Pararhizobium capsulatum DSM 1112: one gene and its partner. The protein of the gene in region 2 interacts with the protein of the main gene of each other region in a pairwise test. Links are inferred from orthologs where the notes say so. Each region holds a gene or a part of one and is shown on either strand. Other genes may lie near its edges.

Evidence for each region.
Region 1: the proteins of ybgC (region 2) and secA interact in binary tests that used the Escherichia coli proteins (3 or more experiments, as listed by UniProt). The link is inferred for Pararhizobium capsulatum DSM 1112 from one-to-one orthologs.

What each region holds. Positions count from the first base shown.
Region 1 is NZ_JAUSVF010000001.1:3,843,953-3,858,986, reverse strand. What follows is about bases 5,652-8,947. They hold secA (preprotein translocase subunit SecA), read right to left. Parts: upstream 8,564-8,947; coding sequence 5,852-8,563; downstream 5,652-5,851. Other genes in these bases: QO002_RS18515 (peptidylprolyl isomerase), read left to right, coding at 8,816-8,947. Also shown: QO002_RS18550 (Crp/Fnr family transcriptional regulator), read right to left, coding at 1-270; QO002_RS18545 (DUF6894 family protein), read left to right, coding at 424-660; QO002_RS18540 (hypothetical protein), read left to right, coding at 931-1,149; QO002_RS18535 (AMP-binding protein), read left to right, coding at 1,240-2,877; QO002_RS18530 (GNAT family N-acetyltransferase), read right to left, coding at 2,881-4,164; QO002_RS18525 (lipopolysaccharide biosynthesis protein), read right to left, coding at 4,166-5,554; more of QO002_RS18515, read left to right, coding at 8,948-9,676; bifunctional glutamate N-acetyltransferase/amino-acid acetyltransferase ArgJ, read left to right, coding at 10,016-11,257; QO002_RS18505 (GNAT family N-acetyltransferase), read left to right, coding at 11,269-12,042; 8-oxo-dGTP diphosphatase MutT, read left to right, coding at 12,044-12,457; QO002_RS18495 (DUF986 family protein), read left to right, coding at 12,648-12,968; QO002_RS18490 (Flp family type IVb pilin), read left to right, coding at 13,067-13,243; QO002_RS18485 (methyltransferase domain-containing protein), read right to left, coding at 13,261-14,157; QO002_RS18480 (ComF family protein), read left to right, coding at 14,245-15,024. UniProt on the Escherichia coli protein: Required for protein export, interacts with the SecYEG preprotein conducting channel.
Region 2 is NZ_JAUSVF010000001.1:4,015,366-4,029,948, forward strand. What follows is about bases 10,928-13,772. They hold ybgC (tol-pal system-associated acyl-CoA thioesterase), read right to left. Parts: upstream 12,650-13,772; coding sequence 12,206-12,649; downstream 10,928-12,205. Other genes in these bases: ligD (DNA ligase D), read left to right, coding at 10,928-12,202; QO002_RS19395 (hypothetical protein), read right to left, coding at 12,729-13,049; QO002_RS19400 (NUDIX hydrolase), read right to left, coding at 13,192-13,710; ruvB (Holliday junction branch migration DNA helicase RuvB), read right to left, coding at 13,712-13,772. Outside these bases: ATP-dependent zinc metalloprotease FtsH, read right to left, coding at 1-1,043; tRNA lysidine(34) synthetase TilS, read right to left, coding at 1,142-2,488; tol-pal system protein YbgF, read right to left, coding at 2,499-3,512; peptidoglycan-associated lipoprotein Pal, read right to left, coding at 3,693-4,217; Tol-Pal system beta propeller repeat protein TolB, read right to left, coding at 4,393-5,703; cell envelope integrity protein TolA, read right to left, coding at 5,730-6,803; protein TolR, read right to left, coding at 6,813-7,268; protein TolQ, read right to left, coding at 7,309-8,028; QO002_RS19375 (hypothetical protein), read left to right, coding at 8,339-8,611; non-homologous end joining protein Ku, read left to right, coding at 8,744-9,604; more of ligD, read left to right, coding at 9,617-10,927; more of ruvB, read right to left, coding at 13,773-14,583.

The DNA of each region.
Region 1 (15,034 bases), 180 kb from region 2 along the record:
CATGGTCTTCAGCAAAAAGGCGTGGAGATCGACGAAATCACCGGCAATGTGCAAGGCGGTGATCTGGCGCGTTCCATCGGTCATGAATTTGTAGCGGGCGGCAAAGCCATCAACCAGAAGCGTGCTGTAGCCCGGTCTTGATCCTTCCGTGACGATATCTTCGTCGACCTTGAAGCGCCGGTCGCGGGAAATCAGGCTGCGCAGCAGAGCCTGCTCCTGCTCCGATACGACGTCGTGGCTTTCCAGATTGAGAAGCAGTGATTCGATCAATTTTCGTATTGCCTGCGGTAAGAGGAACCCACCGCGTATCCCAGGAAAGAACCGGGCTCATTTAACATTGACATACCTGCTTCGAATTCCTGTCCTTTTCAGGAACAAATTCCGCAGCTTCGCCATTTGGATGAAAAGCCAGAGGTGGATGACATGAGCAGATATTTCTTCGAACTCCACAACGGCGACGGGATGACCCGCGATCACGAGGGAATGGAGTTGCCCTCGCGCGACAATATTCTGAGCGAGGTCAGCCGAATCATGCTCGATATCGCTCGCGATGAACTGCCGGATCGGGAAAGCGGCGCGGTTTCCGTGATCGTGCGCGACGAGACGGGACGCGCGATCTCGATCGCAAATCTCAATTTCAGCAGCCATTGGCTGGATTGAGACGCCTTCGCGCCAAGGTCGAACTTTCAGCGATTCGGGTGGATCTGGAGATCCCGTGAGTTTTCCGCTTCTCGTGCGCCGTCCCATTTCGGCCCACTCTCTCAGCGTCTTGCGTCATTTCGGCACGTTGGCCCGGTGCCGCAGTTGAAAACGCCACGTCGCTGCGCAGACTGTTAACCGCTGTTTTGCAAGACGTTTGCAAAGCTGTGCCGTCCTGCGTCACGCTTGCCCCTGTTGAATTGTTCTTCTCATGACAAGAAGGGGTCCATCATGTCACAGGTTCATGCAGCAGCTTTTGATGACGTGGAAGTGCTTTCGGGCGCATTGTTTTCCTGGTGCGCCGAACGCAGCATCCGCTTGCGCAGCCACGAGGGTGTACGCGCCGCCGGCGCGATGATCGATCTTTTCCTTTCCGGATACCAGACGCAGGATGCGCTTCTCGGGGCGCTCAGCGAGCGCGATTGCGGAGATGTCGCGTTTCTTTCCTGACACCCTGCAGGGTGGCCGGGTGGCCGGAAACGTTGAATTCCAGCTTCGGTCCGTGTTAGCTGCAGTGCAGCACAACATTTCCGGAGCACCATGCTTCCCGTCCGCACGTCCTACACCGATCTCAGGCGCGATTTTGAATGGCGTATCCCCGAGACATTCAATATCGGGGTCGCCGTCAGCGATGACTGGGCAAAGCGTGATCCCGATCGCGTCTGCCTGCAGCATTTCGATGCCGGCGGCGCGCATCTTTCGCTGACCTATGCCGACTATGCCAAGCGATCGTCGTCGTTTGCGCGGGGCCTGTCCGGGCTTGGTGTAAAGCCGCCCGATCGGGTCGCCATTCTCCTGCCGCAGGGGTTCGAGGCGGCCATCGCCCATGCCGGCATCTACAAGCTGGGGGCGATTGCCCTGCCGCTGGCGCTGCTCTTCGGTGTCGAGGCGCTGGAATATCGGCTTCGCGATGCCGGCGCCACCGCCATCGTCACCAATAGCTTCGGTCTGGAAAAGATTGCGGCCATCCGCACGCGCCTGCCATCATTGCGCCATGTCATCGCCGTCGATGGCGCGGGGGATTTTTCATTCTCTGCGCTTGCCGAGGGTGACGGCGACGGTTTCGCTGCGGCCGATACCGGCCCTGACGATCCGGCAATGATGATCTACACCTCCGGCACGACCGGGCCGCCCAAGGGCGCGCTGCACGGGCACCGCGTGCTGCTCGGGCATCTTCCGGGCTTCCAGTTTCACCACGCCGACCTGCCGCAGCCTGGAGACCGCATGTGGACGCCGGCAGACTGGGCCTGGGCTGGCGGGTTGCTCAACGCGCTTCTGCCGTCGTTATTTCTGGGCGTGCCGGTCGTGTCCTCGCGCGGGCAGAAATTCGATCCGCACATGGCGTTTCGTATTCTGTCAGAGATGAAGGTGCGCAATGCCTTCATTCCGCCGACTGCGCTGCGCCTGATGCTGGCGGTCACTGAGCCCAAGACGATCTACGACTTCGATCTTCGCACTGTCGGCTCCGCTGGCGAAGCGCTTGGGCGGGAAACGGGGGAAGCCTCATCCAGGGCGCTGGGCGTTCCCGTCAATGAGTTCTACGGCCAGACGGAATGCAACATTGTCCTGTCTTCGGCAGCCCATATGGGCGTGCTGAAAGCCGGATCGATGGGCAAGCCCGCACCGGGGCATGAGGTCGCGATCATCGATGCGGCCGGCGAGGTCCTGCCGGCCGGCGTGATCGGGCAGGTTGCGGTGCGCCGGCCCGATCCCGTGATGTTTCTCGGCTACTGGCAGAACGATGCGGCAACGGAAGCGAAATTCGTCGGCGACTGGATGAAGACCGGTGACCAGGGCATGATGGACGGCGAGGGATACGTCACCTTCTTCGGACGCGACGATGACGTCATTACCTCGTCCGGCTACCGTATCGGTCCCAGCGAAATCGAGGATTGCCTTGCCGGGCATCCGGCGGTTCGCATGGCGGCTGCAATCGGCAAGCCCGATCCCGTCCGGACCGAGATCGTCAAGGCCTATATCGTTCTGGATGAAGGATACGAGGGCTCACCCGCACTCCTGGATGAAATCCGAAACTGGGTGAAGACGCGGCTCTCCATGCACGAATATCCGCGCGAGATCGAATTTGTCGACCATCTGCCGATGACGACATCCGGCAAGATCATCCGCCGCGAGCTGCGCGAGAAGGCGGCAGCCGAGACGGCGATGGGTTTTCCTTGATCGCTATCGCTGCGTCCGTGGCGAGAGATGACGGATCTTGTCGCGCAGCAGTTTCGCCATGTTGCGGGTGTTGCGATAGAGGTGCAGCTGGGCTGCCACCTGCCGGACGTCACGGTCGCGGTTCTGCTGCAGGCCGATGATCAGCGTCCCCATCTCTTCACGTTCTTCCCACATGCGCCCGATCATCGGATGGTCAGGAACCGCACAACTGTCGGAGCGAATGATGTTGGCGTCGTCGAGGTGCCATTCCGTTAGCTGCGCGAGCAGCAGCTTGCCGGGCGAGAAACGGGCGAAATTTTCGTCATAGGCGGTCTTCCAGGTGTAGGCATCGCCGGCCATCATCAGAACGATCATGGATGCAATGGCCATTCCGTCGATATCGAGCGTGTGGATACGCACGCTGTCGGATTCGGCGAGGTTGTTGACCGCCTCGCGCGCAAAGGCCGCGTGGTAACGGTCGGTTACCAGCGCCGTGCGCGCCTTGCCCTTCCAGCCGCTGGCCTCAAGCGCCAGGAATTCTTCCAGGCGCAGGCGAATGTCCTCGGGCTGACGGGCAACGTTGTAGGTCAGCGTGCCTTGCGTCTCCAGCTTCTTCCACTGTCGGCGCAGTTCCTTGAGGTGAACACCGCTTACGGATTGGCGCAGATAGGTGTCCCCGTCCAGCAGGCTTTCGAGCATCGGCCGGCTGAAATTGTCAGTTACGGTCAGCGGCAGGTTGCGACCGATCGCGACGGCGCGAACGAGCTGCGCGAACTTGCCCTTCAATCGCAGGTCGGGGAGCACGAGGATCGGCGGCAGGCCGGCCGTCGGCAGCGCCAGCCCCTCCAGCAGGTTATCGATGGTCTCGGCCGCTTCCTCCGCGTCGAGCAAGGGCACGCCAAGCGGACCGAACGGGTTGGACCAGGCACGGATGATCGGGCTGCCGATGGAAAAGCCCGGCTTGTCGATCGAATAGGGCATCAGGAAACGCAGCCGGCTGCGGCGTGCATCATTGTCGCGGATCAGCGCCAGACGGACGACGCGGTCTTCCAGGCGCGGCATCGCGGGCGCGAGAAAGCGGCCGGTGAAGAACACGTTCGGTTCCATGGCGCGGTTCGACAGGAAGTCCAGCTCCTGCTGCAGCTCGTAGCCGGCCTTTGCCGGATAGAGGCAGAGTTCACGGCCCGGCCGGCCGATGGCAAGCGACCGGTCGGCTGCCGGGCGATCCAGCGGTGGAGGGGCAAGCCCGCCCAGATAGCGCGCCGTGGAGCCGTTGATGTCGTTGGGAAGTTGAGGGCTTCTGATCATGTTATGCGACCTCCGCACGAATATTGCTGGCGTGTGGGTCGGCGAAAGCAAAGAGGCTAAAGCCGAAGGTGCGGCGTACCGCCAGATGAAGGAGAACAGCCTCTGCGACCATGGCGCCTGCGGTGGCGCAGGCAGCACCGATCAGGCCGAAGAGCGGGATGAGGGTCATGTTGAGAGCGAGGTTCGAGAGCAGAGCCAGCGCATAGAGCACCATGCAGAGCTTCTGCTGTCCGGCCATGGTGAGAAAGGCCTCGGCAGGACCGACCATGGCCTTGGCCATGGCTCCACCGTAGAGGATTGCCATCAGCGGCCAGCCGGCGACGAAAACGGGGCCAAACAGCGATAGCAAAAATGTCCCGAAGAGCAGCACCAGGCCGCCGACGACAAGCGATGGCCAGAACGTCCACTTGGCGCTCTCGATGGCTATATGGGCAAGCTCAAGGCGATCCGGGTTTGCCATGGCGGCCGAAAAGCGGGGGCCGGCTGCGGCCTTCACCGAGAAACTCACGAAATGCACGAGCGCCATGGTCTTGGCCGCCGCGAAATAGATCGCCACGCTTTCAGGGTCGAGATAGAGGCCGACGATGACGACGTCGGAATTGGTCAGCATGAAGCTGAAACCTTCGATCAGGAAGATCGGCAGGGCGACCCGGATCCAGGTGCCGAATTCGATCTTGCGCGGCCCCGGCACATACCGGCGTTTCAGCCGCCAGCTCAGGACGAAGAACTGCGTGACGCTGGTAAGGTACGTTGCCGCCATGGCGGTCATCATGCCTGCGCGCGCCGTCGGCTCTGCCCCCTCGATCACGGCCAGAACCATGAAGGCGAGCATGAGAAGCGGGCGGATGAGATAGGTGGGGCTCAGCGCCGAGATCGCCCAGCTATGGGCACGCGACGTGCCGTCCATCACGTCGTTGAGCGCGATCATCGGCAGGGTGAAGATGCCGAGATAGAGCGGTATCAGATAGTAGCTCTCGATGAGATCGCCGAAGAACCAGAGGCCGGTTATTCCAATGAGTGCCAATATACTGGCCGAGAGCAGAGCAAAGACACGCACCGTCGTGGTCAGTCCACGGATTTCGGGCAGTGCGTCACGTGCGTGATATTGCGGCAGGAAGCGGATGATCGCCGTGTGAAAGCCGAGGCAGGAGAGGTTGCCGAACAGGATAACCAGCACCCAGACAAAGACATAGATGCCATACTCGAACTCGCCCATCAGGCGGGCAAGGATGATCTGGGAAACAAAGGCGATGGCGGCGCTAACGATGCGGATGGCGAAGGCCACCAGCGCCATGCGCTGCGCCAGATGCTTGGGGTCGGTTTCAGTGAGAATCGCATAGAGCGTTGCGCCGATGGCCGCGAGCCGATCCCTGGCCGCCGGCGGTAAAATTCGCCCAGCCGTCTGACATGCCGCCGTGAACACAAGCCGTACCCGCATAGAACGCAAAACAGAGTTAGAGTTCTGCCAGATCAGCGTTAACAAAGCGTGTGACGATCGCCTCTCGCCTTCCGATGCCACAAACGGGAAATGCCGCCCGAAAACTCTCATCCGTCATGGTCGGGCCTGACCCGGCCATCTGCTGGTCCTTCGCTGTGACGAGAGGCTGGAAGATCCTCGGCACGAGGCCGAGGATGACGCAGAAAGTGAGGCGAGGTTCGTCCTTGCCTCTTCCTTCAGAGCCCCTGATCAGGCTTCGAAGGCACCGTGGCAATGCTTGTATTTCTTGCCGGATCCGCAGGGGCAGGCCTCGTTGCGCGAGACGCGGCCCCAGGTCAGCGGGTTCTTCGGATCGCGGTTTTCGGGAGCAACGACCGGCATGGCGTCAGCCTCGTTGAAATCATCCTCACCTGTCACCGGATCGATGTGATGGCCTTCCATCATCGGCGGCACCGGGCTCGGCGCTTCTGCCGCCTCGCGCACGAGTTCCACCCGCATCATCTGCGCCGTTACGCCCTGGCGCAGGTTGGTCAGCAGGGCCTGGAACAGCTCGAAGGCTTCGGCCTTGTATTCCTGCAGCGGATCGCGCTGGGCATAGCCGCGGAAGCCGACGACCGAGCGCAGGTGGTCGAGGTTGACGATGTGCTCGCGCCAGAGGTGATCCAGCGTCTGCAGGAGAACGGAACGCTCGACATAGCGCATGATCTCCGGGCCGAAGCGCTCGGCACGATCGGTCGCTGCTGCATCGGCGGCCGCGGTGATGCGCTCGCGAATGTCGGCATCGTCGATGCCTTCCTCGCCTGCCCATTCCACGACCGGAAGGTCGAGGTTGAGCGAAGCCTGCACGTCGGTCTTCAGGCCTTCCGTATCCCATTGTTCGGCATAGGCCTTCTGCGGAATGCGGCGGGTGACGATGTCCTCGATGACCTCATGACGCATGTCATCGACGGTCTCGTCGAGGTCGGTCGCGTCCATCATCTCGATGCGCTGCTCGAAGATCACCTTGCGCTGGTCGTTCAGCACGTCGTCATATTTCAGGAGGTTCTTGCGGGTGTCGAAGTTGCGCGCTTCGACCTTCTTCTGGGCGCGTTCCAGCGCCTTGTTGATCCAGGGATGGACGATGGCTTCGCCTTCCTTGAGGCCGAGCTTCTGCAGCATCGAATCCATGCGGTCGGAACCGAAGATGCGCATCAGGTCGTCCTGCAGCGACAGGAAGAACTTGGAGCGGCCGGGGTCGCCCTGACGGCCGGAACGGCCGCGCAGCTGGTTGTCGATGCGGCGGCTTTCGTGGCGTTCGGTGGCGAGAACGTAAAGGCCGCCGGCAGCCAGCGCCTTTTCCTTCAGCCTCTGGACTTCGGCACGGATGGCCGTTTCCTGGGCATCACGCTCCGGACCGGGCTCGACTTCGCCAAGCTCGGCTTCGATGCGCATGTCGAGATTGCCGCCGAGCTGGATGTCGGTACCGCGACCGGCCATGTTGGTGGCGATGGTCACGGCGCCGGGCACGCCGGCCTGGCTGACGATGTAGGCTTCCTGCTCGTGGTAGCGGGCGTTCAGGACCTGGAACTTGGCAAAGCCGGTCTTCTTGAGCATCTCGGCCAGGAGTTCGGACTTTTCGATGGATGTCGTGCCGACCAGAACCGGCTGGCCACGATCATGCGCATCCTTGATCTCGGCGAGGATCGCCTTGTACTTCTCTTCGGCCGTCCGGTAGACCTCGTCGTCCTCGTCGATACGCACGATCGGCAGGTTGGTCGGCACTTCGATGACTTCGAGGCCATAGATGTTGCCGAATTCTTCCGCTTCCGTGGAAGCCGTACCGGTCATGCCGCCCAGCTTCTTGTACATGCGGAAGTAGTTCTGGAACGTGATCGAGGCCAGCGTCTGGTTTTCCGGCTGGATCGAGACCTTTTCCTTGGCTTCGAGCGCCTGGTGCTGGCCTTCCGAATAGCGGCGGCCCGGCATCATGCGGCCGGTGAATTCGTCGATGATGACGATCTCGTCGCCACGGACGATGTAGTCCTTGTCGCGCTGGAAGAGCTTGTGTGCCTTCAGCGCATTGTTGACGTGGTGGACGATCGCAACGTTTTCGACGTCGTAGAGGGTTTCACCCTTCAGCAGACCGGCGTCGCGCAGCAGGTTTTCCAGCTTCTCGGTGCCGTCTTCGGAGAAGTTGGCCGAGCGCTGCTTTTCGTCGATCTCATAGTCCTCGTCCGAAAGCAGCGGGATGAAGCTGTCGATGCGGTTATAGAGATCGGAGCGGTCGTCGAGCGGGCCGGAGATGATCAGCGGCGTACGTGCTTCGTCGACCAGGATCGAGTCCACTTCATCGACGATGGCGAAGAAGTGGCCGCGCTGAACCATCTGGCCGCGCTCATACTTCATGTTGTCGCGCAGATAGTCGAAGCCGAGCTCGTTGTTGGTGGCGTAGGTGATGTCACGGGCATAGGCGTCGCGGCGCTGGTCGTCGGTCAGGCCATGGACGATGACGCCGGTGGTCAGGCCGAGGAAGCTGTAGATGCGGTTCATCGTCGCGCTATCGCGGGTGGCGAGATAGTCGTTGACGGTCACGACATGCACGCCCTTTGACGCAAGAGCGTTGAGGTACACCGGCAGGGTTGCCACGAGCGTCTTGCCTTCGCCGGTCTTCATTTCCGCGATGGCGCGCTCGTGAAGGATCATGCCGCCGATCAGCTGCACGTCGAAGGGGCGCAGGCCGAGAACGCGGCGGGCCGCCTCGCGGGCAACGGCGAAGGCCGGCACCAGAAGATCGTCCAGCGTCTTGCCTTCGGCGATCTGTGCGCGGAATTCCACCGTCTTTGCTGCCAGCGCTTCATCGGAAAGCGCTTTCATCTCGGGTTCGAGGGCATTGATGGCATCGACCCGTGTCTTGTAGCCCTTGACGCGGCGCTCGTTGGACGAGCCGAAAATTTTGCGGGCGAGATCGCCGAAGCTGACCATCTGAATGGTCCTTTCCTGTTACTGGCCGGCAAGCCGGCATTCATGGCCGCGTTCGAAAAACCGCGAAATGGTGCGAAACGCCCGGAAGTGTTCTGGACGCGAGGTTGCGTGACAGATAAGAGGGGGGTCGAATTATGTCAACGGGACTTGACGTGCGCAAAGGCTACAGAACCGCCACATTCTGGTGATGTGGAGCCTGTATGCCGACCCGCCGATCGCGGTTTCGGAAGACCAGTCTCGAAAGGTTTGAGGATGTCGAAATACAAATTGCTTGCTGCCGTCGCTCTCGTTGCATTGATGGCCGGCAAGGCTCCCGTCTCGGCGCAGGACGCGGCCGATCCGGTTATCGCCAAGGTTGGTGACGCCGAAATCGTCAAGTCCGAGCTGGATTTGGCCGTGACCGGCCTTGATCCGCAGCTTGCCCAGCTGCCGGATGACCAGAAGCGTGCTGCCGCTCTTTCCGGCCTGATCGACGTCAAGCTGCTCGCCAAGGATGCCGACAAGGAAGGCCTCCAGAACGATGAAGCCTTCAAGAAGCGCATCGCCTATCTGACCGACCGCGAACTGCACAATGCTTTCTTCAAGAAGCATGTTGTCGATGCCGTTACCGCCGAAGAGGTGAAGGCCCGTTACGACGTGGAAATCGCCAAGGTCACCCCGCCAGAAGAAGTGAAGGCCCGCCACATCCTCGTAAAAACCGAAGATGAAGCCAAGGCGATCATCAAGGAACTGGACGGCGGCAAGGACTTTGCGGAACTTGCCAAGGAAAAGTCGACCGACCCGAACAAGGCTGATGGCGGCGATCTCGGTTACTTCACCAAGGAGCGCATGGTTCCGGAATTCTCCGAAGCCGCCTTCAAGCTCGAAAAGGGCAAGTACACCGAAACTCCGGTCAAGTCGCAGTTCGGCTATCACGTCATTCTTCTTGAAGACAAGCGCACCCAGGCTCCGCCGACGCTTGAGCAGGTCGAGCCGCAGGTCAAGCAGCTCGTCATGCGCGACAAGTACGTCGCCCTTCTCGAAGCGGCCAAGAAGGAATCGACTGTCGATATCACCGACCCGGCACTGAAGAAGGCCTATGACGACGCCAACAAGGCTGAGCAGGCCAACTAAGGCGAAGCGTTGAAGAGGAACGGCTTGCTCCCTCTTCTCCCCAGCGGGGAGAAGAGGGCCCGCAGGGTCGGATGAGGCGGCGGCTCGCTCTGACCAAGCGGATAGACCCCCTGATCGACTCGCAAGCTCGGCACTTCTCCCCGCTGGGGAGAAGTGGGAGCCCGCGGCGGTGACCGTAAATATTGCTCATACCAACAGGCGTGACCATTCGTCTTTGAACGGTCATGCGCTTCTGGTGTAAGACGATTCTGAATTCGACAAGTCCCGGAGGCATCTCGCTTTTCGGATTTCGTTTGTGGGCCCGCAGGCCGGGCTGTGACGTTTAAACAGGGTTTGATCATGTCCGGTTCCGTTTCCCCTCTCGCCCCGAAATCCTTTGCCGACATGCCTGCGGTGCGCGGCGTTCGCATGGCGACGGCCGAAGCGGGCATCAAATACAAGAACCGGACCGACGTTCTCCTGATGGTGTTCGACGAGCCGGCCGCGGTTGCGGGCGTCTTTACCCGCTCGCGCTGCCCGTCTGCCCCCGTCGATCTCTGCCGCCAGCATCTTTCCGGCGGTGCGGCCCGTGCCGTCGTGGTCAATTCCGGCAATGCGAATGCCTTCACCGGCAAGAAGGGCAAGGCCGCTACGGAACTGACGGCAAAGTCTGCCGCCGAAGCGGTCGGTTGCGAACCGACCGAGGTTTTCCTCGCTTCCACCGGCGTGATCGGCGAGCCGCTCGATGCCACGAAATTCGCTGGCGTGCTGGGTGAAATGACCGAGCGGGCGAAGGGTGATTTCTGGTTGGACGCGGCCAAGGCGATCATGACCACGGATACCTACCCGAAGGTCGCGACACGCTCTGCAAAAATCGGTGCCGTGACCGTCACCATCAATGGCATTGCCAAGGGGGCGGGTATGATCGCGCCGGATATGGCGACCATGCTTTCCTTCGTTGTCACCGATGCCGCCATTTCGCCTGCCGCACTGCAAATTCTTTTGAGCGAAGGCACTGGCCCCAGCTTCAATTCTGTCACTGTCGATAGTGATACCTCGACCTCCGATACCCTGATGCTGTTTGCGACTGGCGCTGCTGCCAAGGACGGGCAGGCGCCCGTTTCGGATGCGGCCAGCCCGGCGCTTTCCGATTTCCGCGCAGCCCTCAACGATCTGCTGAAGGATCTGGCGCTGCAGGTCGTGCGCGACGGCGAAGGCGCCCGCAAGATGGTGGCCGTGACCGTCGAAGGTGCCGAGAGCGATGCTGCCGCCAAGCGCATCGGTCTTTCGATCGCCAACTCGCCGCTGGTCAAGACGGCGGTTGCCGGCGAAGACGCCAACTGGGGCCGCGTCGTCATGGCTGTCGGCAAGTCCGGCGAGATGGCAGACCGCGACCGGCTGGCGATCTGGTTCGGTGATGTGCGTGTTGCCGTCGATGGCGAGCGTGACCCGTCCTATTCCGAAGATGCGGCTTCCGCCGTCATGAAGGAAGAGGACATTACGATCCGCGTCGAGATCGGCCTGGGAGCCGGCACGGCGACGGTCTACACCTGTGATCTGACAAAGGAATATGTCGAGATCAACGGGGACTACCGGAGCTGATGGATCAATTGATGCGTGATATGACGGCGAGCCCCGAAATGCCGCTGGTGCGGCGTCTGGAGGCGGTTGGCTTCCGTGCATGGCCGGCAGCTGAGGTTGCCTATGATGGCAGTTGGCTGATCCGCTTGACCGAGTGCCACGATTCGCGCCGGCTGAATTCCGTTAATCCGCTCGATCCGTCCGACAGCCGCGATATTGCCGCCCGTCTGGAAAAGGCCTCTCGCCGTTTTGCCGATTACGGCAGGCAGCTTACGGTTCGACAGACCCCTCTGACGCCTCCGGCACTGATTGCCCATATGAATGAGGCCGGCTGGCAGAGTTTCGCCGGCAGCATCGTCATGATCGCCGACATTCCACCGAATGAGAGCACCGACAGCATCGAGCATCTGCCGACGCGCGATATCGGCCGTTTCGTGGATGCCCGCGTGCAGATTTGCCCGGGGGAACACAGCGCCAAGGCGGCTCTCACGGAGATCATCGGCGCCATCAAGCCGGAAATCGGTCTCTTCGTTTTCGAGGATACGAAAATTGGCCCGAGTGCCATTTCGCTTGCCGTTCATGACAATGACCTTGCGGGCCTGTTGCAGGTGGCGGTTGCTCCCGAAAAGCGTGGGCAGGGCATCGCCACCGCGATCGTGCAGTCCTCGCTGCGATGGGCGCGGCTTCGGGGCGCTCGCCAGGCGTGGCTTGCCGTGGAAACGGGCAATCAGGCGGCCCGCGGCCTCTATGCGAAATTCGGGTTCCGGGAAGTCTACCGCTACGTCTATCGTCGCCCTGGAGAATGACATGAGTTCAGCCGGTCAGAAAATACTGCTTGTTGCCGCCTGCGCTCTTGTCGATGCCGATGGCCGCATTCTTCTTGCGCAACGCCCTGAGGGTAAATCGCTTGCAGGCCTCTGGGAATTTCCGGGCGGCAAGGTGGAAGCAGGCGAAACGCCGGAAGAAACCCTGATCCGCGAACTGGATGAGGAACTTGGCATCGTCACCAAGGTCGCCTGCCTTGCTCCGCTGACCTTCGCGAGCCACAGCTACGACGATTTTCATCTTCTGATGCCGCTTTATGTCTGCCGCAGATATGAGGGCGTTGCCCATGGTCGGGAAGGTCAGGCGGTCAAGTGGGTTCGCCCGCAAGCCCTGCGCGACTATCCGATGCCGCCTGCCGATGAGCCGCTGATCCCTTATCTGATGGATCTGCTCTGAAATCGGGGAAAAATACGTTTCGTTAATCGAACGTTTATCACCACACGGCAAAATCCAGCCTGAGTAAATGTCGATGGCTATTGTGGCGCGATGATTCCCGCCGACGCCATCGTTGAGTGTCGGTGCGAACATGGCGCCGCAATGCCGCACCGGCTGTCGCGGAACGCACGTACATCAAAAGAGGCAGGCAATGGCAGACGACGAATTCTGGAGAACCGTGCAAGACAAGGAACTGGCGACCTCCCAGTACCGCCGCACCGGCGTGCTCAATCTGTCGCTGCTGTTCGGCACGGCCGTCATCGCGTTGACGCTGATCCTGACACCGATGCTGTCGTCGAAGACGACCGGCAAGGTGCTCGCCAACGCACCGATCGACTATGACAATATTTCCACCGGCTCCATTCCATCGAACGGCGGCGGCAAGCGTTACACCGTACGCCGCAGCGTGCTTCAGGAAATGCCCGGCGCGGTCTGCATTATCGATGCCAATGGCGCCAAAAGCGGCTGCTGAGACCGGTTTGCACGACGTTGCTGCGTCTGAGACTTGCACATAAGTGAGAAAGCTGGGGCGCTGTTGACCCTCGCATGAACCGAGAGGCCCCAGGACCCATGCAGACATTCAGCCGTTTCATGCAGGACAAGACCGGTGCAACGGCGATCGAGTATGGTCTTATCGCTGCGCTTATATCCGTTGCGCTGATTGCCGGCTTCGGGTCGTTTTCCGATTCGCTGGTCGATGTCTTCAAGAAGATTGCAACTGCCATGGCGGATGCCCCCAACAGCTGACATGGTTTCTGCCGATCCTACTCTTTCGGCTCGTCCCTGAGATTCCCTTCGCGAACGCCCAGTGCATCCGCAAGCCGCGTGCGCGCCGATCCCGGCGCCAGGGGCTTCTGCTGGCTTTCATGCGGCGCCCAGCCTGAAATATAGATGATCGAGAAGGTCGCGCGGATGCGGCCGTCGGGGTCTGCAAAGCGTTCGGCATACAAATCGGCCGCGCGCAGGAAAAAGGACCTGGTCAGCGGATTGCGGCTGCGGGCGGCGAGCGGGTTGGTCATCCCCATTGCCCTCAGATCCTTGAGCAGCGCGAAGAGCGAGCTGTAGCGAACCGTGTAGGTTTCCGTGTCGGCGACCGGCAGGGCGAAACCGGCACGCTGCAGCAGCCCACCCATGTCGCGCACGTCAGCAAACGGGATGACGCGCGGGCTCACACCGCCGGTCATCTCGGTTTCCGTTTCCAGCAACACCTCGCGCAACTCCTGCAGCGTTCCGCTGCCCGGGATTGCCGCGAGAAACAGCCCGTCCGGCTTCAGCGCCCGCCGTATCTGGATGAAGACGCCGGGCGTGTCGTTCGTCAGGTGAAGCGAGAGCGGCGAAACCACGAGATTGGCTGTCTCCGAGCCCAGCGGCACGGTCTCGAGCGGCGCAGCCTTGAATTCATGCCCGTCCCTGGAAAAGGCTTCATCTGTTTCGACACGAATGAGCGTGCCGACCTTTTTTGTCGCGAGGATTTCGGCGGCGGTGATGCCGGTGTAGCCATGAAGTTCCACGCCGACGTCGAAGTGGCGCTCGACGACGTTCAGCCGCTCGGCCAGTTCGCGCGCGGCGATCTCCAGGAGGAAGCCGGCCTTGTCGTCGGCAGCCTTGAGGGCGCGCTTGCGCCTGATGGCGATGAGGTCCTGATCGAAGACGATATCCACGGGCGTCTGGCTCCAGATTGAGGGTCGCAAAAAGACCCGCGCGATCGTAATGTCAACCGCATGGACGGGGACGAAGGGGAAATTTCGATGTCGTTGCGCAGCCGGGCGATCGGCTGGGCGGGCGGTTGGGCGGTTGGTTTCCGGCGGCTTGCCGGTGCCGCGGTCGATTTCGTCTATCCGCCGGTCTGCACCGGCTGCGGCGTAATCGTCTCCCGCCATGGCGGTGTCTGCGGCGCCCGCTGGCCCAGGCTGCGGCTGATCGAGCGGCCCTATTGCGAAGTGCTCGGACTGCCGTTTTCCCACGATCTCGGCAAGGGCATCCTGTCGGCCGATGCGATTGCCGATCCTCCGGTGTTCGACCGGCTGCGCTCGGTTGCCATTCATGATGGCATTGCCCGCTCTTTGGTTCATGACCTCAAATACCGCGACCGAACCGATCTCGCCTTGATGATGGCCGGGTGGATGATCCGCGCCAGTGATGGCGCCGTCGCCGATTGCGAGGCGATCGTGCCGGTGCCGCTGCATGCCTTTAGGCTCTGGAGCCGGCGATACAACCAGTCCGCAGAGCTTGCGCGCGCCATCGCCCGGATGTCGGGCAAGCCCCATCTGCCGACCGCCCTGCTGCGCACCCGTCGCACCCGGCAACAGGTGGGGCTCGGTGTTGCGGCGCGGCGAGACAATGTGCAAGGGGCCTTTTCCGTTCCCGAGGCAGCGCGCGACCAGCTGTTCGGCCGCCATATCGTTCTTGTCGACAATGTCTATACGACCGGGGCGACGGTGAGTGCCGCGACACGCGCCCTGAAGCGGGCAGGGGCCGCCGAAGTCACGGTTTTGACCTTTGCAAGAGCCATTAGCGGTCTTATATGACTGATGACCG
Region 2 (14,583 bases):
GGGGCCAGCGGCACGTTGCGAATATGAACCTTGAGAATACGCTCGCGGCCGTTGATATCCGGGTTCGGAACGACAACCTGACGGTCGAAACGGCCTGGACGCAAAAGCGCCGGGTCGAGAACGTCGGGCCGGTTGGTCGCGGCGATCAGGATGATGCCTTCATTGGCTTCGAAACCATCCATCTCGACCAGCAACTGGTTCAGCGTCTGTTCGCGCTCGTCGTTGCCGCCGCCGAGACCGGCGCCGCGATGACGACCTACGGCGTCGATTTCGTCGATGAAGATGATGCAGGGCGCATTCTTCTTGGCCTGCTCGAACATGTCGCGGACGCGGCTTGCACCAACACCGACGAACATTTCAACGAAGTCGGAACCCGAGATCGTGAAAAACGGCACATTGGCTTCGCCGGCAACCGAGCGGGCAAGCAGGGTCTTGCCTGTGCCGGGAGGGCCAACAAGCAATACGCCGCGCGGGATACGGCCGCCGAGGCGCTGGAACTTCTGCGGATCGCGCAGGAATTCGACGATTTCTTCCAGGTCCTGCTTGGCTTCGTCTACGCCGGCGACGTCATCAAACGTGACGCGGCCATGCGCTTCGGTGAGCAACTTCGCCTTGGACTTGCCGAAACCCATCGCACCACGCGAACCACCCTGCATCTGGCGCATGAAGAACAGCCAGACACCAAGGATCAGCAGCATCGGCAACAGCGTGCCGATATAGCTAAGGAAACCGGAGGATCCATCTGATTCCGGGCGCACGGTAACGGTCACGTTCTTGGATTCAAGGCGCTCGGTCAGCGTCGTATCGATCGCCGGCGCATAGGTCTGGAAGGTCGCGCCACTTTCGGCATAGGAACCGATCACCTTGTTGCCGGTGATCACAACTTCCTTGACGCGGCTGCTGTCAACTTCCTTCAGGAATTGCGAAAAGGGAATCTCACGCGACCCGGTCCGTTCGGCTGGTTGCTGAAACATGCTGAACAGCGCGATCAGCAACAAGGCAATGATTGCCCAGAGGGCAAAATTTCGAAAATTAGGGTTCATCGAACTCCCCGGAACCTGTCGTCGCAACCACAAATGATTTGAGGTCACATTCTGCTGATAACATAGGGTTGAGGGAGCGCCTTGCCAAGGCAAACCGCTCAATCACCCTTCATTTCCGTCAATACATCGTGAACCGGAGGTGCCAAATACCGATTACGGCCGAAAAGCGCGGCAAGACGATTGGCAAGTGTCAGGTCGAAACGCGGCAAAAAGGTGTCGTAGAGGGCGATATGGCGCTCAAGTTCGACGTTTGTCGGCCCCTTGCCCGAGATTTGCGAAATCGATGGCATTGCGGCTGGCGCGGCGCGGCGGGCAATTGCCGGGGGCACCCCTGCGGCGATCAGTCTCGCCTCGACGGCACCCAGCTCCGGCTTGGCGAGCGGTGTGAGCCGGATCCTCGATCGCTCCTTGTTCCGAACAAGAAAACGACCATCCCAGATACGGGTTTCTCCAGGAGCAATCTCCGAGACGGCCAGCCCCCTGTTTTCACGGTAGAGATAAAGGGCATCCCGCCTGCGGTCAAAGACTGCGCGGGAAGTCGTGATTCGACCGGGCATCCCGTTCGCCAGAAACGCGGCAACACGGTCAACCGCATCATGGCCCGGCACATGCGCAACGCCGCCGATGACTGCAGCGAGCAGCGGAATGGCATCACGCACGTCCGGCTGCTCAATGTGGCTGACCAAGGTTGGCTCGATCCGGGCGACAAGCCCCCCGGCGACAGAAACTCCAGCAAACAACTGCGCCATGCGATCAGCGCGCGCCATGCGCCGTTGGCCCGAAGGGCCGGATGATGGGGCGGCTGGCACCTGTCTATCATCCTCCTGGGAAAGCAGGTTGCGCATCCTCACCCGTTCGAATGCCGGATTGGCATTGCTGGGATCGTCGAACCAGCCCTCTCCCCGTTCCCGCAGATACTTGCGGATGGCCTCACGGCGAAGAGAGAGAAAGGGCCGCATGATCCAGACCTGCCGGTCATAGAGTACCGCATCCGCCATGCCCGACAGCCCCACCGTCCGCTCCGTTGAGCGAGCCTTGCGCATGGCGATGGTTTCAGCCTGATCATCCGCGGTATGGGCCGTGACGATGCATATGGCGTCGAGATCGACAGCAGCTTCACAAAGCATGGCATATCGCGCCTCGCGCGCGGCGGCCTGTAGGCCGGCCGACGGTTTTTCACCTGTCCAGCTTCGGATCGTGTGGGCAACGCCGAGCCCGGCGCAGAAGTCAGCAACATCCCGCGCCTCCGCGTCCGAGCCTTGCCGCAGACCATGATCAACCGTACAGGCAGCCAGCGTGAACCCGCTTGTTTTGTCGAGCGCAGCCCTCAGCGCGAGCAGCAATCCTTTCGAATCACTGCCGCCGGAAATGGCGACGAGGATGAGGCCGGGAGAGGAGAAACGGTCAAGAAGGCGGCGGGCCGCAGCAAGGACAGGATCGGTCACGATCCACGCCTCAGCAGGCGAGACGGCTCTGCTCGCTTTTCACCTTGGCATTCACAGCGGGAGATGCCTTCGGATAACGTTTGCTGACCTCCCTGAGAGTAGCGCAGGCCGTATCCTTGTTGTCGAGCGCAGCAAGCGACATACCAAGCTTCAACAGCATTTCCGGTGCCTTGGGCGATGTGCCAAAGGCCTGATGTGCGTTCAGGAATGTCTTGGCGGCGTCATTGAACTTACCCTGCGAATATTGGGCCTCCCCCATCCAGAAGCTCGCATCAGCAGCCTTTTCGCCGCTCGGGAAAGCATCGAGATAGTCGCGGAATTCACCTTCCGCCACGCTGTAGTCACCCGACAGCACATGGCCGTATGCAGACTGGTAGAGGTCGCCTGGATTATCCAGCGCGGCCGTCTGCTGTTGGGTGTCGGGCGTCGTGTTCAGGCCCTGATCGACGCCGGGAGGTGTCGTATCGAGGTTTGCCTGGCCGTTGTCCAGCGGCTGGGCATCCTGGTTGGCGGCAATCGGATTGCCGTTTTCGTCGAAGATGATCTGGCCGAGCGTCGCTGGCGGCGTGCCGGTGGACGCAGAATCCGATCCCAAACCTGCGTTGGGATCGGCAATTGTAGGCTGGCCGTCCGTCACCTGCGGGGCAACGGAAGCTTGATCATTCGTGCGCGGGGTTTCCAGCGCGCCGCTCTTCTTGGTGGAAGCACCCGACTTGCCGCCTTCCAGATCCTGGAAACGGAACTCGTTGTCTTCCTGGAACTTGCGAATCTGTTCCTGCATCTGCAGAAGCTGGAAGCTCATTTCCTCGATACGCCCGTTGAGCTGGCGGATCTGTTCCTCGAGCTGGCCGATCCGCCCGACTTCGCTGGACTGGACGTTGATGACCGGCTGCTTGGCTGCGGGTGCGGTCTCACCATGCAGCGCACGATTGATCAGTGCGGAAAGCGGCATGGCAGTTGCTGTCTGGCCAAAGCCCGCAAGCGCAGAAAGGCCGATCATTCCCGCCACGACAAAATGTTTCATGTCATGAGTCCTGTTTTGAGGTTCGCCGACGCGCATAGACTGGCATGAAAATCAGCCCCCGCACGATGTCCGCACAGTTTTCCAATTGTCGTCAAAAAGCAACGGAGTTCGGTAAAAGTGTGACGAAAAAGAAAGGCGGCTTTGAGGGCCGCCTTTCTCGCATTCTGATGGTTGCGGCAATTACATGCCGGCGCCACCAAGCACCGTGACGGCGCGGCGGTTCTGCGACCAGCAGGAAATGTCGTCGCAGACGGCGACCGGCTTTTCCTTGCCGTAGGAGATCGTCTTGATGCGCGAAGCCGGGATACCACGCGAAGCGAGGTAGTCGCGGGTCGAAGCCGCACGGCGAGCGCCGAGCGCAAGGTTGTATTCGCGGGTGCCGCGTTCGTCTGCATGGCCTTCGACGGTGATGGCGTAGTTCGGATATTTCTGCAGCCACTGGGCCTGACGATCGAGCGTCGATTGTGCATCGGCACGGATCGAGGTCGAATCGGTATCGAAGAAGATGCGGTCGCCGACGTTGACGGTGAAATCCTGCTGCGAGCCCGGGGTCGCGGCGTTGAGGCCGAGTTCACCGGCGCTGTTCGGCAGGTTCTTCTTCGAGGCGCAGCCGGCAATGGCAAGCGTCATGAACAGGGCAACCATGACCGGATTGCGAGCGATGGAATTCATGCGGCCTGCGGCCGGGGCGTGAATGCGGCTCATGGGCCGGTCTCCTTGGATGTCTAATTTCAGGGTTGCCAGACTGTAACCGGAAGCGGTTAATTGACTTGCAACAATTATGGTTAACAGATCGTCAAAAGGTTGATGGAGCGTTGCTAATCAAGACTTTGCGGCAGGAAAGCGGCAGGCCGCCACATTTCCCGCCCCACTTTCGCAACTACTCCAGAAGCGGCGACCAGGCTGGATCGGATGCGAAACCCTGGGTCGGAACCTGCTGCTCGTTGTAACCTGTCAGGTCGATCGAATAGAGCTGCGGGCCACCGGCACCGGCGTTCTGGCGGAAGAACATCAGCACGCGGCCGTTCGGCGCCCAGGTCGGGCCTTCGTTGTGGAAACCCGTCGTCAGGATACGCTCGCCCGAACCGTCGGTCTTCATCACGCCGATCGAGAACTTGCCGCCCGACTGCTTGGTGAAGGCGATGAGGTCACCACGCGGAGACCAGACGGGCGTCGAATAGGAACCGTCACCGAAGGAGATGCGGGTCTGGCCGGAGCCGTCTGCGCCCATGACGTAGAGCTGCTGACGACCGCCACGATCGCTTTCGAAGACGATGCGGCTGCCGTCCGGCGCATAGGACGGCGACGTATCGATGGCTGCGGTGTTGGTCAGGCGGGTCGTGGTGCGCGAACGCAGGTCCATCGTATAGATGTTGGCGTTGCCATCCTGCTGCAGGCTCATGATCACCCGCTGGCCATCCGGCGAGAAACGCGGAGAAAAGGTCATGCCTGGGAAGTTACCGACGACTTCGCGCTGTCCGGTCTCGAGTTGAAGCAGATAAACCCGCGGCTCGTTGCCCTCGAACGACATGTAGGTGATTTCCTGCTTGTTCGGCGAGAAACGCGGCGTCAGCACGATATCGTTGGAATTGGTGACCGCACGCGCATTGGCGCCGTCCTGGTCCATGATCGCGAGCTGGCGTTTGCGGGCCGTCTTCGGGCCGCTTTCAGCGACATAGACGATGCGTGTGTCGAAATAGCCCTTTTCACCGGTGATCTGCTCATAGATCGCATCGGCAATGATATGGGCAACACGGCGCCAGTTTTCCGGCTGGGTGAAGAACTGCTGACCGGTCATCTGCTGGCCGGCAAAGGTATCCCACAGGCGGAACTCGGCCTTCAGGCGACCATCACCTTCCTGGGTAACGCGACCGGTGACGAGTGCCTGCGCATTAATGATCTTCCAGTCTTCGAAGCGCGGAGCGGCATCCGGATTGGAAATCTTCTCGATGAAGGCGTTGCGATCAATCGGCGCAAAAAGTCCGGAACGCTTCAGGTCGGCTGCGACGACATCGGAAATCTTCTTGCCAAGATCACCCTGCAGAAAATCGCTGATGGCGATCGGCATGGGCTCGACATTGCCCTTGTTGATGTTGAGCTCGACGAGCGCGTGGGCCGGTGCGCTCATCAGCGCGACCATTCCCGTCAGCGCGACGAGGAATCGAAAGAAGTTGCGTCTCAGCATGATCAAGAAGCCTTTCAGCCATTCGTTCTGTGTCATTGGATCGACATGGAGCTCGGGTCGAAATTGACGACCATCTCTCTCCATGAGTCGTATTTATCTGCTGGCAGGCCCTCGAAAGGCAGCGACTTCAGGATGGCGCGGCGCACGCTGCCGGCCATTGTCCGCTGGGCCGTTGCCGAGCCGCCATTGGTCTCGACCTCGGGATCGCCGATAATGTTTCCCTGCGGATCCAGCTCAAACTTCACTGTCAGGATCATGCCATCAAGACCTTCGATGCCAGCAAAGGCGCTCCAGTTTTTCTGGATCTGCCCGCGCAACGCATCCATCTCGTTCTGCGACAGCGTGTTGCCGGTTGTCTTGGATGCTCCAAAAGCCTTCTGTGTCTTGCCGCTCTTGGCGCCACCGTTGGCTGGATCGGTCTTGTTGAGAAGGGCGGCAACCTCATCCGCATTGAAATCGGAATCGTTGGCGGAAGAGGCCTTTTTCTTTTCCTTCTGGTTTTCTTCCTTCTTGCGGTCAGGCGTCTTTGCCGTCTGGGCCGGCTTCTCCACCTTGGGCTTCGCCATGGGCGTCGGCACCTTGTCCGGAAGCGCTTCAGCATCCGGATTTTCCGCCGGCTTCTCTTCCGCCGGCTGCTCTTCTGGCTTCGCGTCCGGCTTTACTTCTTCCTTCGGCTCGGGAAGAGCCGCAACTTCGGTCGCAGGCTCGGAGGCCGGCTTTTCTTCGGTCACCTCTTTGCTGTCTTCCTTCACCGGGTCAGGCGTCGGCGGCGTTTTTTCCGCCTTTTCCGGCGCTGCCGCAGCTTCGACATTGTTCGGCTTGGCGTCCGGCTTTGGCGGCGTCTTCAGGTCGATCTTGTTCTCGCCGACATTCTCAGCGTTTTCGACGGTATCGGGGCGTTTAGTCGGCATGACGGACGGGATTTCCGCTTTGGGCGCTTCCTTGTCGCCCTGCTGCAGCTTCGTCAGCTCTTCAATCGGGACCATATCGACCGGCATCGCCTCGACATCCGCAACCTGGAAATCAGGCGGACTGCCCAGCGAGACCAGGGCCCAAATGAGCACAAGGGCGTGCAGCACAGCGGATGTGACGAGACTTGTCTTCATCGCAGCGCTCTACTGGTCCTTCTTGGGTTGGGTCACGAGGCCGATGTTCTTGAAGCCAGCCTCCTGGATGCGCGACATGACGTCAGCGATCACGCCATAGGGCGACGTGGCGTCGCCACGCACAAAAATCCGCTCGCTGTAACCTGTCGTCGCAATCGCTTCGAGCTTGGCAGCAACTTCCTCGACCGGGATCGGGGTTTCCTGCAGGAAGATCTGGCCGTCGCTCTTCACGGAGATGGTGATCGGCTGCGTTTCGGAATTCAGCGCTTTTGCCTGCGTCTCGGGAAGATCGATCGGCACGCCGACCGTCATCATCGGTGCTGCGACCATGAAGATGATGAGCAGAACAAGCATGACGTCGACAAACGGCGTCACATTGATTTCACTCATGATGGCCTTGTTGCGCCCGCCGCGACGACGGCGACCGCCGCCAGAACCGTTGGAACCGCCTACTGCCATACCCATGGGTTTTCTCCGTCCTTTAAGCCCGCTTTAACGCGCGGCCTTACTGCGCGGCTTGGCGCGGCTGCAGCTTCTCATCGATCTGGCGCGAAAGGATGGCCGAGAACTCGTCGGCAAAACCTTCCATGCGGCCGGTGATCTTGCCGGCATCGGCAGAAAACTTGTTATAGGCGATAACCGCCGGGATAGCTGCCAGAAGGCCGATAGCAGTTGCCAGAAGCGCCTCGGCGATACCCGGTGCGACAACCGCGAGGTTGGTCGACTTCGAGCCGGCGATCGCCTGGAACGAGGTCATGATACCAACGACCGTACCGAACAGACCGACGAAGGGGCCGGCGGAGCCGATGGTTGCAAGCGATCCCAGACGGGCCGACAGCGTCTCGGATTCCCGCGCCAGCGTCACGTCCATGGCGCGGTCGATACGCATCTGCAGGCCGATCGGCGAGCGGGCGCCGCGCTCGAAACTCTTCTTCCATTCGCGCATGGCCGAGACGAAGATCGCGCCCATGCCCGAGGTCTGGCGATCCGAGAGGGTGCGATAAAGCTCCTCAAGCGACTGCCCGGACCAGAATACCTGTTCAAAGGCATCGGCCTGACGGCGGGCCTTGGCGAAGCTCAAGGTCTTGTCGACCACGATCGCCCAGGTCCAGACGGAGGCGCCAATCAGCCCCAGCATCACCAGCTTCACAACGAAGCCTGCCTGCATGAAGAGCGACCAGAGCGATACGTCGGTCGTTGCGGCTGCCAGTCCTACCTGTTCCATTCGTAAATCCCCGAATCCAAACACCCGGCGGGAGCACCGATTTGCTCACGGCCAGGTAGCTCAAACGTCCTTGCTAAAGATTGACCCGGCATAAGCCTCTGGATCTGCCCCTGAGCTGATCTTCAAGCCCTGTCTTTCTGCCTTTTTGCGGTCAATCTTGGTCAAAGGATGACGTGCACTGCACAAAACCCTAATACAACGCATTAAGACATCATTATGGTTAAGAGACCGTTACTTCCCGGAAAGATAAGGCGGAAACATCAAAGGCTGGCGCCGGGGAACCTTCACAGGTCCCCAGCGTTATTTGGCCATGACAATCATACCGCCGAAGAACAAATCCAAGACCACCACGGAACGAGCTTTCGACCGTCGCGACCGGCTGATTCTGGCGCTTTATGCCCAGCTCAAGGCCGAGAGACAGACGCGCGAAGCGCTCGAATGGTCTATCGCCAACGGCGTGCTCTCACGCGAAATTCTGGAGGCCATGGCGGCCGATCCCGTTCCCGCCGTTACCAGCGATGATGCGGCTGCACTCGAAAGGCTGCTCGCGCGCGATGGACGCACCAAAGGAATACGCCACTAGAGGATGTCTGGTTCGGATTGAACCAGACATCCTCTAGCTTCTTTTGTTTTCGTTTGTCTTTTCGGGGAGACCGGTTTCCACTTTTCCCTGACAAACTCTAGACCGGAGACCTCGCACCAGAAGGAAAAGCAGATGGTATCGCATGCTTTATGGAAAGGCCAGTTGCGGCTTTCGCTGGTTTCCATTCCCGTCGAAGTCTATAGCGCCACCCGCCCCGGCGCCCGCTTCTCCTTCCGCCAGATACACGAGCCTTCCGGAAAGCCCGTGCACTATGACAAGGTCGTGGAAGGCGTTGGTCCCGTTGACATGGATGAGATTGTCAAAGGCTATGAGTATGAGAGTGGCAAATATGTGCTGCTTGAGCCGGAGGAGATCGATGCGGTCAAGCTCGAGACGAAGAAGGCACTGGAAATGGTCCAGTTCGTCGACTCCGCGGAAATCTCGCCGATCTACTACGACAAACCCTATTATGTGGTTCCGACCGACGACCTTGCTGAAGATGCCTACCGCGTCGTGCGCGATGCCCTGCGCAAATCCGGAAAGGTCGGGCTTGGCCAGCTGACACTTCGTGGCCGCGAATATATCGCCGCGATCCGCCCCTGTGGCGATGGCCTGCTTCTGGAAACGCTTCACTACGCCGATGAACTGAAGAAGGCCGATCCGATGTTTTCCGGCCTTTCCGGCAAGACATCGGACAAGGAACTGCTGGAGGTCGCAACGGCTCTCATCGACCGGAAATCCGGGAAATTCGATGCGGCCAGCTTCAAGGACAACTATTCGGCCGCCCTCAAGGAACTCGTGAAGAAGAAGCTCAAAGGCAAGAAGATCATCGACGTCAATGACGACGAGGAAAAATCGGAAAGCCGCAGCGACAATGTTATCGACCTGATGTCGGCCCTGAAGAAGAGCCTCGAAGGAGGAGAGGAAAAGAAGGCCCCCGCAAAAAAGCCGGCAGCCAAACCGACCGCTCCGCGCAAGAAGAAATCGGCGTGACGGGAGACGACGATGGCACAGGACCAGCTTCAGGAATACAATCGCAAGCGTGATTTCTCAAAAACGGCCGAACCCAAGGGGTCCGCAAAGCGAGCCAAGGCAGGCAATCGCTTCCTCGTGCAGAAGCACGACGCCACGCGGCTGCACTATGATTTCCGCCTCGAATGGAACGGCGTATTGAAAAGCTGGGCCGTGACCCGCGGTCCGAGCCTCAACCCCGACGACAAACGCCTCGCAGTGCGCACAGAAGACCATCCTCTCGCCTATGGTGATTTCGAGGGCACGATCCCCGCCAAACAATATGGCGGCGGTACCGTGATGCTCTGGGACACCGGCTCTTGGGAACCGGACAACGATCCGGACGAAGGGCTTCGCGAAGGCAAGCTGAAATTCCACATCCATGGCGAGCGCATGCATGGCGGCTGGACCTTGGTACGGATGAAGCCGCGCAACGGTGAAAAGCGGGAAAACTGGCTGCTGATCAAGGAGCGGGACGAAGACGCCAATGAAGATGGCGAAAGCCTGATCGAGGACAACTTCACCAGCGTCAAGACCGGTCGCCTGATGGACGAGATCGCCGCCGGCAAGGGTGCCTCCAAGGATGCGGCCCGCGTCTGGAACTCCAATCAGGCCGTTGCGAAGAATGTGGAGGCGCAGCCGCAGGAGCCAACGCCGCAAAAACATGCCGGAAAACGCCCTGTCTTTGTCGAGCCACAGCTTGCGACGCTTGTCACACGTGCGCCGGAAGGTGGCACGTGGCTGAGCGAGGTCAAGTTTGACGGCTACCGGCTGCTGGTCGCCATTGGCGGTGGGGAGGTCACCTGCTTCACCCGGACCGGCCTCGACTGGACCGAGAAATTTCCCGATATCGCCAAGGGCTTTGCCGCGCTCCAGTGCAAAAGTGCGCTCATCGATGGCGAGGCTGTCGCGGTCTCCGGTGAAGGTTCGAAGTTCTCGGCGTTGCAAAGGGCGCTGAAGATCGGTGGCGAGACGCGGTTCTATGCCTTCGATCTGCTTTCACTGGATGGCAAGGATTTGCGAAAGAAACCATTGATCGAACGCAAGGAGACATTGAAGACTTTGCTTTCCACGCTCGGCCCGGAGCGGCGGGTACAGTATAGCGAGCATGTCCAAGGAAACAGCAACAAGGTTTTCCAGGCGATGTGCAAGGCCGGCCAGGAAGGCATCATCGCAAAGCGGGCGAATGATCCTTATAAATCAGGGCGCGTCGGCAGCTGGGTAAAAGTCAAATGCACTCGGCGCCAGGAATTCGTCATCGGCGGCTATTCCCGCTCGGACAAACGCGGCCGGGCCTTCGCCTCGCTTCTGGTCGGCAGCTATGAGGGCGATAAGCTTGTCTATCGCGGTCGTGTCGGAACGGGTTTCGACGAGACCACGATGGAGGATCTCGCCGGGCGATTTACGAAGCTGAAGCAAGAGAAATCGGCGTTCGAGAGCGTCCCGAAGGACATTGCGCGCGGTGCCGTCTGGGTCAAACCGCAGCTTGTCGCCGAAATTGATTTCGCCGAGTTTACCGATGACGGCCATATTCGCCACGGAGCTTTCGAGGGTCTGCGCGAAGACAAGGAGGCCAAGGCTGTGACTTTGGAAAGCACGACATCAACGGATAAGGCGGCCATGCCCGAAGATACCACGAAACCGGCCCCCAAAGCCGCAAGCGGGAGTAAAGCAACGAGCAAGGAGAAAGAGGGCAATGTCCTCGGCATCCGCATCAGCAGCGGCAATCGCACACTGTTCTCCGATCCCGAGATCACCAAGCTGGATCTCGCCCGCTACTACGGTGTTGTCGCCGAGCGGATGCTGCCATTTATCGCAGAACATCCGGCCTCGATCTTGCGCTGCCCGCAGGGTCCGGATCATCAATGCTTCTACCAGAAGCACGCAAGCGACGGCTTTCCCGATGAAATCCTGCAGATACCGATCGAGGAAGCCGATGGCGACATCGCCAACTATCTCTATGTGAAGGATGGCAAAGGGCTGGTCTCCGCGGTGCAGATGGGGACGATCGAATTCCATATCTGGGGATCGCGCATCGACCGATTGGACATGGCCGATCGCCTAGTCTTCGATTTCGACCCTGACCCCAGCGTCACCTTTGAAACGGTGAAGGCCGCCTCTCTCCTGCTGCGCGACCGGCTGGAAAAACTTGGCTTGAAATCGCTCGCCATGGTCAGCGGCGGCAAGGGCGTGCACGTGATCGTGCCGCTTTCGCGCCGTGCATCATGGGAAGATGCCAAAGCCTTCGCCAAGACGCTGTCTTCGAAGATCGCTGATGAAGACCCCGAGCACTACATCGCGACCATGTCCAAGGCCAAGCGCAAGGGCCGTATCTTCATCGACTGGCTGCGCAACGAACGCGGCGCGACGGCGATTTCGCCCTACTCCGTCAGAGCCCGCGCAGGGGGCCCGGTGGCGACGCCCGTTAGCTGGGACGAGCTTGAAACGCTTGATGCCGCCAACAGCTTCCACATTCCAGACATTCTGGAGCGACTGGAAACGGCCGATCCATGGCAGGAGGCGAGCGGCTGGAAGCAGGGGCTGACCAGGACGATGCTGGAAAAGGTCGGCGTGGAATAACCGTCAGGTGTTGCCGAGGAATTTCTTGGCCAGCGTTTCAGGCAATCGGCGTGGCCGACCGCCGGCATTGATGACGGCGATGATCACCTTGGCAGCGATCAGCAACGTGCCTTCCCGACGTATTTCCTGGAGCAAAACCATCTTGGCGCCGCCAGCCTTCTCTGTTGCTGTCGTTATGGTGAGCACGTCATCCATGCGTGCCGGCGCCTTGAAGTCGATCTCCATGCGATGAACGACGAAGACCAATCCTTCGCTTTCGCCTTCGATGGCAAGCGTCGCCTGCTCGACGCCGAGGAGACGCAGATAATCCGTGCGGGCACGCTCCATGAAATGCAGATAACGGGCATGATAGACGACACCGGAAAAATCCGTGTCTTCGTAATAGACCCGTTGGATCAGCCGGTGTCCGGTTTCAGTCAACTCGCCGGAAAGCGCAATCAATGTCATCGCATGCCCCAGGATTTTATTCTGAGGGGACGACTAGCACTGGCTGCCGGGTTCCGGAAGTGGAAAGGCGCTGAAGGCCTCAGGAATGCAGGTCCGCCTTCTGCTTGCTCGCCCAGTCACGCCCGGCATCGCCGCCCCAGAGCAGCCAGGCGATGTAACCGGGCGACGGGTTACTGTCATTGCCGAAATCGGCGCTTTCCTTGTCGATGTTGTGGCGGGAAAAGAAGCTCGCCATCCGCTTGATCGTATCGTCCGACAGCGAGCGTCGGTTTTTCAGGTCTCGTGCGCGGGCCACTCCGATCTGCGTGCCGCCACGATGAAACCTGCGCCTCAGCGCAAGCCCTTTCTCCGCCGCCTTGGCCACTGCCACGGGCGGGACATGTCCGCCGATATCGCTCATGACCCTTTCCCCACTTCAGAAGCGCTTTTTTCCTTCGGCGCGTCCCCGGCCCATTGCCAGGTGGTGACGGAACCTTTCCTGATCGCTGACATGTCCATTCTCCTTGTCATCAGGAAGAATGCGCACCCGCCGTGGAGGTTCCTTATCGATCGAGGTTACCGTCATCCCAGATGATATGCCGGGGCGTGAGAGGCAGATCCTCGATCTGCTCGGCGATGAAATAGGGTGGGATATCCAGCTCGGTCAGCGCCTGTCGCGTGGCCTTTGCCCATTTGAACTCGAGATCGTTCTTCCCGTCCTTCAGCCGATGGATGATTTCCGTCGGGTGGAAGGGCAGGCTGTCGGGCAGTTCCATGAGGTAGTAGAAGCCGATCTCGTGGAAATCGCGCTTCTCATAGTGAAAGAAGTTCTCGACCATCCAGAGCATGCGCCCGACTTTTACGGTGACGCCGAGTTCTTCCATCATCTCGCGCTCGATCGTCTGGGCAGACGTCTCTCCGATCTCCGCGCGACCGCCCGGAAAGGTCCAGAAATCCTCGTGCGTTGCCCGGTGGACGAGCACGTAGCCGTCGCGGAACCCAAGGCCGGCAATGCGAAAATTAAAGCGTGCGGGCTTGGCGTCGATGCGGATCATCTTCCGCTTTTTCTTGCCCTTCGACATCTCAGTCGTCTTCCTGGAACAGACGGAACTGGGTGGCCTCAAGATCCTTCGGCACGGTCAGCCCCAGATGCTTCCAGGCATTGGCCGTCAGCACGCGCCCGCGCGGCGTGCGCTGGATAAAGCCCTGCTGGATCATATAGGGCTCGATAATGTCCTCGATCGCATCGCGCGGTTCGGAAAGCCCCGCCGCAATGGTCTCGATGCCGACCGGGCCACCGCCAAAATTGAGCGCGATCATCGTCAGGTAGCGCTTGTCCAGCTGGTCGAAGCCCATGTTGTCAACAAGCAGCCGCGTCAGCGCCTCGTCCGCAATCTGTTTGGTGACGGCCTCTGCCTTGGCCACTTCCGCAAAGTCACGCACGCGGCGCAGCAGCCGGCCGGCGATGCGCGGTGTGCCACGCGAGCGGCGGGCGATCTCGCGGGCGCCCTCGTCCGTCATACCAAGCCCCATCAGCCGCGCGCCACGGCGCACGATCGATTCCAGCTCCTCGACCGTGTAGAAATTCAACCGAACCGGAATACCGAAGCGATCCCGGAGCGGTGTCGTCAAAAGCCCGAGACGGGTGGTGGCGGCAACGAGCGTGAACTTTGAAAGGTCGATCTTCACCGAGCGGGCGGACGGGCCCTCGCCGATGATCAGGTCGAGCTGGAAATCCTCCATGGCCGGATAGAGGATTTCCTCAACCGCCGGGTTGAGCCGGTGGATTTCGTCGATGAACAGCACATCGCGTTCTTCGAGATTGGTCAGCAGCGCCGCAAGATCACCCGCCTTGGCGATGACCGGACCCGAGGTCGAGCGGAAATTGACGCCGAGTTCCTTGGCCATGATCTGCGCCAGCGTTGTCTTGCCAAGGCCGGGCGGGCCAACGAAGA